Regions from separate parts of the Paenibacillus vandeheii genome, predicted to be linked through region 1. Evidence: riboswitches for the same ligand, from Rfam matches in the RefSeq annotation. Region 1 holds a riboswitch; the other holds the start of a gene.

Evidence for each region. A riboswitch is a leader RNA that binds a small molecule or an ion and turns the genes downstream of it on or off. The one in region 1 is predicted to bind ZMP and ZTP.
Region 2: another riboswitch for ZMP and ZTP. It lies ahead of P5G61_RS14205 (bifunctional 5,10-methylenetetrahydrofolate dehydrogenase/5,10-methenyltetrahydrofolate cyclohydrolase); the one in region 1 lies ahead of P5G61_RS20735 (TIGR01440 family protein).

What each region holds. Positions count from the first base shown of each region.
Region 1 is NZ_JAROCD010000010.1:186,146-189,561, forward strand. Features, by position in the region: gene P5G61_RS20725 (manganese efflux pump MntP) at 1-280, shown strand, start outside; gene P5G61_RS20730 (low molecular weight protein arginine phosphatase) at 404-976, shown strand; ZMP/ZTP riboswitch at 1,061-1,142, shown strand; gene P5G61_RS20735 (TIGR01440 family protein) at 1,282-1,875, shown strand; gene P5G61_RS20740 (serine hydroxymethyltransferase) at 2,146-3,393, shown strand.
Region 2 is NZ_JAROCD010000006.1:364,648-368,063, forward strand. Features, by position in the region: gene P5G61_RS14195 (MarR family transcriptional regulator) at 1-476, opposite strand, end outside; gene P5G61_RS14200 (stalk domain-containing protein) at 757-1,569, shown strand; ZMP/ZTP riboswitch at 1,651-1,731, shown strand; gene P5G61_RS14205 (bifunctional 5,10-methylenetetrahydrofolate dehydrogenase/5,10-methenyltetrahydrofolate cyclohydrolase) at 1,783-2,634, shown strand; gene P5G61_RS14210 (DUF817 domain-containing protein) at 2,804-3,416, shown strand, end outside.

The DNA of each region.
Region 1 (3,416 bases):
TTTCCGGGAGGGAGACACCAAACTGGTGGATCATCGCTCTCTGCTCGGTGTGATTCTGTTCTCTCTGAGTGTCAGTGTGGATTCGTTCTCCGTTGGAGTCTCGCTCGGCATGTTCAGCAGTGATTTGGTGTTAACAGTGCTGGCTTTTGGCGTATGCGGTGGGTTAATGTCCGTTATGGGTCTGCTGTTGGGTCGGCGTGTGAGCCAGAACATGGGGGATTATGGAGAAGCGGTCGGCGGAGCAATCTTGCTCGCTTTTGGACTTTTGTTTATATTTTAAAATATAACGTTAACTATAATTACAGCCTAGTGCAGTCTTCAATATATAGGTATGAGGTTCATTGGATCAGATGGAGTTTTAACATGATTCGACAACATTTGCAAAATGGGGAGGCTAACCACAATGAAACATATTTTGTTTGTATGTACAGGGAATACTTGCCGCAGCCCCATGGCGGAGGGACTTTTACGTAAACTGGCGTCTGAGCGTGGCATTCAAGTGGACGTTCGTTCCGCAGGTGTAGCCGCAACAACGGGCATGCCGATTTCCCGTCATGCGGAGGCCGTATTAAGGGATCACAATGTGGAGGGACCACCTCATTCGACGCTTCTAAGCGCGAACCTGGTTGGCTGGGCCGATCTGATTCTCACATTGACACGCAGTCATAAACAGCATGTCATGCAGGTTTTTCCTGACTCGGTACACAAGACATATACTTTGAAAGAATACGTGGAAAATGACGAGCAAGTCCTGAATGATCTTCAGGAACTGGACAGCCTGTTTGCGACATTGGAGATGAAACGTGCGCTCGGTCAGGAGATTTTGGCATCTGAACGTGAGCGGGCAATTGAGATTAGGCAGCGCATTCCGAGCTTTGACATTTCGGACCCGTTTGGCGGCAGTCGCGACGATTACAACATTGCTGCGGCAGAGATTCGGACCGCGCTCGACAGACTTTTGGACAAGTTGGAGTAATTGGAAGCCATATTAAAACGGACATGGGATGTAAATTAGTCGTTGATTTTAAACGCAGGTTGTTTTATGATGAATGGGAAAACAGGGATCCGGTGTAACTGGCGACGAAGTGGGCACAACCACAATGGAGCACCGGAACAAACGGCCGGTCGCCTGGGCAAAAGAGCAATTCTGCGTTACCCGCAGACTGCTCTTTTTTTCGTCTTTCATCTGATTATTCGCTATAATAGTACCTGAAATGCCATGCAAGAATACGAAAGGCAGCCAAGAGGAAGCCGAGCATGATTTTATCGGGAGGCGATAGGATGACTATTGAATTAGATTCGGAACAACCCGGATTGCATGAACAGACTGCATCCATACTGCGTGAACTGGCGCTTGCCGGCCAGCTTGGACCTGGACAGATTGTTGTGATCGGTACAAGTACAAGTGAAGTCGCAGGCAAACGGATTGGTACAAGCGGTGCAGTTGAAGTGGCGCAGCAGCTTCTTGCGGGTATACGCGAGGTGCAGCAGGAGTTCGGTTTTGAAGTTGTATTCCAATGCTGTGAGCACCTGAACCGCGCACTGGTTATGGAGCGTTCTCTGCTTACACGTCTTGGATTGACTGAAGTGGGTGCAGTACCTGTGCCCAAAGCAGGTGGTTCCATGGCATCCGCAGCATATCGCTCGCTGACCGATCCATGCTTGGCTGAACATGTGCAGGCCCATGCGGGACTGGACATTGGCGAGACGATGATTGGCATGCACTTGCGGCATGTGGCAGTACCTTTCCGTACAGCACTCCGCTACATTGGTGATGCCCGTGTAACTACAGCGTTGACCCGTCCCAAGTTGATTGGTGGCGAGCGCGCAGTGTATCGCATGGAAGAGCAACCGGATTCGACATTTTGTGACTGATATCTTCACTATATAAAGCCAAATTAGACTTTACATGAAAACGGAGAGTGCAACACCAATCTGAAGAAGCAATGCGTTCGCCTGAAAGCTTTCCGAAGGAAAGCTACATCGGAAGCATACGCTATCCCCGGATTTTCCCCTTACTATAAGGGAGTTCAGAAAAATCCAGGGATAACAGCGATCGGAAGATGGTGATGCAATCGAAGTCAGGAGTGTAACCACTGTAGTTTCGCTTTATAACTTCACTTATAAACTGGGAGGAATTTAATCATGGAACAATTGCGCAAGAATGACCCGGCAGTACTGGAAGCGATGAATCTTGAACTGAAACGTCAACAGAACAACATTGAGCTGATCGCATCCGAGAACATCGTAAGCGAAGCAGTTATCGAGGCTCTTGGATCTGTACTTACGAACAAATACGCTGAAGGCTATCCAGGCAAACGTTACTACGGTGGTTGTGAACATGTCGATATCGTTGAGGATATTGCACGTGACCGTGCCAAAGAACTGTTTGGAGCAGAACATGTGAATGTTCAGCCTCACTCCGGTGCACAAGCGAACATGGCAGTATATCTTGCGGCTTTGAAACCAGGTGACACTGTACTGGGCATGAACCTTGCGCATGGCGGACACCTCACACATGGTAGCCCGGTTAATGCTTCCGGCTTGCTGTACAATTTCGTGGCTTATGGTGTACAAGAAGATACGTTCCTGATTGATTACGATGAAGTGCGCAAAGCCGCATTCAAACATCGTCCTCGCATGATCGTTGCAGGTGCAAGTGCATATCCGCGTATCATCGATTTTGAAAAGCTTGCTTCTATCGCCAATGATGTAGGCGCTTTGTTCATGGTGGATATGGCTCATATTGCAGGACTGGTAGCTGCCGGATTGCATCCAAGCCCGGTTCCACATGCGCATTTCGTAACAACAACAACACACAAAACGTTGCGTGGACCTCGTGGTGGTATGATTCTGTGCCGCAAAGCATGGGCAGCAGCGATTGATAAAGCGGTATTCCCGGGTTCCCAAGGCGGACCTCTGATGCACGTGATTGCTTCCAAAGCGGTAGCCTTCGGTGAAGCACTGCAACCTTCGTTCAAAACATATGCACAAAATGTGGTGAAAAATGCACAGGTGCTGGCTGAAACGTTGATTGCTGAAGGATTGAACATCGTATCCGGTGGTACAGACAACCACTTGATGCTGATCGACACACGCAGCGTGAATATCACAGGTAAGGAAGCTGAGCATGTACTTGATTCCATCGGTATTACCGTGAACAAAAATGCCATTCCGTTTGATCCGACCAGCCCGTTTGTAACAAGTGGTATCCGGATCGGTACACCTGCGGCGACTTCCCGTGGTATGAATGAAGAAGCGATGGTGGCAATTGGTAAGATTATTGCCAAAACATTGAAAAACCCTAAAGATGCAGCGAAATTGGACGAAGCCCGTGCGGAAGTGACTGCACTGACAGACCAATTCCCACTGTACACAGACCTTAAATACTAAAAAAACTTGCACGTGCTGCTTGT
Region 2 (3,416 bases), on a different contig from region 1:
GATTCCATATCCATGCTGCTGTCTTGAAGAAATTGATGTATTATTTTCAGCTCTGGTTCCGAATATTTGTCCATGGAACGATAGAAACGTTCGGCCTCAAGTACATGCAGACGTTCATGCAGTTCAAAAATCTTTTTCCCTTCTGGTGACAACCTGAAATAGCTCTCTTTCTTGTTATCATTCATTTTCGTACGTTTGACGAATCCTTCCTCCAGCAGTTTGTTGCCGATCTTGGTAATACTTGCTTTGGACAAATTCATCGCCTCGGCAATGCCCGTATTGTTAATGGGTTCATGCCTGCCAATGCAATCTATCATATGAACTGCAGTCAAATGCTGGGGGATTTTCTCGATGCTTTCCCGCTGGGCGATACTCAGAAAATGTTCGATTTCCGTATCCTTGTGATTCTCATATACATGTAAAAAACGGATAAATTGGTCATACAGCAACTGTGTTGTTCGATCTCTTGAATCCATTCTTCTATCTCTCCTTATTTACCTGTAAACAATAAAAAACCTTAAATTATCAAACTAATACACAAATTCATCCTTAAATCGTTTACCTGTTAACAATATACCACGAGTGAGAACAGTTATCAACTATTTCCTCTGGTAAAAGAAAAAGAAAGATTTAGAATTAAGCCCTTTTCTCAACTGAGGCTAACTTCCTACTTGGAGAATGGCATCTTACATACAGAAACATTTTCTACTTTGGTAACGTCTACATATTCAACTAATTAATCCTTAGGAGGAGCCTATGTTTAAAAAAATCACTATTTCATTGCTGACAACGACTTTGCTCATCCTGCCGAGCTTTGCGGCTACCGGGGAAGCTGCTAACCAGTACATCACATTGGATAATGGCATCTTAAAAAATAATCGTGTTCTAATTCCATTACGGGCAGTGTCCGAAAACTTGGGTGCGGAAGTTAACTGGAACAAAGAACAAAAAAATATCACCATTACCAAAGGTGAAACGACAATACGTTTGACCATTAACTCTAAAAAGATACTGGTTAACCAAGAGGTAGTTTCTCTGGATGTCCCTGCGGAATTAAACGAAAACACCACCTATGTCCCGGCGCGGTTGATCAGTCAAGCTTTAGGCGCTAACGTGCAATGGAATCAACAAACCAGCCAAGCAACCATCACTCTGGATGGTAAGCAACTACAGGTGACGATGGCAAAACCCAAAGTGCAAGTGCCCAATGCAAAGAGAATAACGGCCAAACAACAGCAAATCTTAGTTGACAAATTAAATGAAGCGACAAATCTGACGTCCATTAAGCAGATTCGGACATACTTTAGTGCCTATTTTACAGATCGTTTTATCAATCAAATTATTCGGGATAAAGGGCTGGAATATGACTTTAAATTCAAAATCATTAGCCAATCCGGCCTGACTTACCTTGATAGTAATACAGCCAGATTAAGTCAATACTCGGGTTCCAGTTCCGTTTACGGTAACAAGGAAACACTCTACCGCAGTGCCACACTCGCCTTTACAAATAAGGGCTGGAAAGTAGATCGTGTTGAATTTTCATTGATAGAAGAGATACTTAATCCTTAAGGTCATCTCTCTCTATAACAGAAATCCATTAACTATTGAACAATTCTTCTTTTTCAAGTACTATCAATCTAAACAATTTAAACGATCATATGTGACTGGCGAACACGGTGAACCGTGAGGGAGCATATGGTTTGTAATAAGCCGTACGCCTGGGCAGAGGTAAGGAATATTTATTTCCTTGCCTCTTTTTTATGTTGAAAGGGCGATGTGAAAATGAGTACAGACAAATTGATCTTAAATGGACAAACGGTAGCAGATTTTATGAAGGAAGACATGGCCACAAAGGTTGGCATCCTTAAGGAAAAAGGCATTCAGCCTTGTCTCGCTACAATTCTCGTCGGAGATGATCCTTCCTCAGCGACCTATGTGCGTATGAAAGGAAATGCTTGTGCTCGCTTAGGCGTGCATTCCATTAAGGTCGTTCTTTCTGCGGATACCACCACGGATGAATTGATTCAAGAAATTAACAAACTAAATGATAACCCTTCCGTACACGGTATTTTGCTTCAGCACCCTGTCCCTAATCATATCGATGAAAGAGCAGCTTTTGACGCCATTCGTATCGAAAAAGACGTTGATGGTGTAACGACCCTCGGTTTTGCACTTAATGCTTTTGGAAAAGCCGAATTCCCTTCCTGTACACCACAGGCTATCATGCGTATTCTGGATTTCTACAATATTCAAATTGAGGGCAAACACGCGGTGGTCATCGGAAGAAGTCCAATTCTGGGCAAGCCGGTCTCAGCCATGCTGCTAAACCGGAATGCAACGGTGACAACCTGCCACTCTAAAACTGTGAATCTGGAGGAGATCGTGAAGCTTGGTGATATCGTCATTGCAGCCGTGGGTAAACCCCTGTTTGTCAAAGGAGACTGGATTAAACCGGGTGCTGTCGTTATTGACGCAGGTTATAACAAAGGGAATGTCGGAGATGTGGACTATGAAGCTTGCTTTGTTCCTTCTTCGGCTATTACACCTGTACCTGGCGGCGTTGGACCTGTAACAATCGCAACGCTCATCGAACATACGATTAAATCTGCCTATAAGCTATCTGAAAATGCATAATGAAATAGCCCAAAAAACAAGGTTCCTCCGATTGACGAGGGGCCTTGTTTGTCTTTGAATACGGCTATAATTGAAAATAAGAACATATATATAGCTTTTTTTCTCTTTTTACAAACGGTTCATATCTATATTATTATGAACAAGGCATGGGGAAGGAGATAAACATAACTTGAAACCTTTAGTACAGCTGCTGCATTTTGGTTATCATCAAGCGATGAGTTGCATTTTTCCTGTGGCGATCTTTGGAACGCTGGCCCTCTCTAGCGTAATTCAGATCCCCTTTCTTTATCGCTATGATGCCATTCTGCTGATTTTATTAGCAGTGCAATACCTTATGTACCGGAGCGGATTGGAAACACGTGATGAAATCAAAGTCATATGTATATTTCACGTGATTGGTTTGGTGCTGGAGATGTATAAAGTGTGGATGGGATCCTGGTCATACCCTGAGCCTGGATATACCAAGCTCTTTGGTGTTCCCCTTTATAGTGGATTTATGTATGCAAGTGTAGCAAGCTTTATGTGTCAAATATGGCGCAGATTGCGTATGGACATGACTGGATGGCCCGGGTTTGCATCTTCGGTTCTGTTAGGAGGAGCCATCTATATCAACTTTTTCACACATCATTTTATTCCCGATTTTCGTTGGTGGTTGACCGCTCTTGTATTTATTGTTTTTCGAAAAACGTGGATCATCTATCGGGTACGATTAACGACCTATCGAATGCCGCTTACACTCGCTTTCATCATCGTAGGTTTCTTCATCTGGACGGCTGAAAATA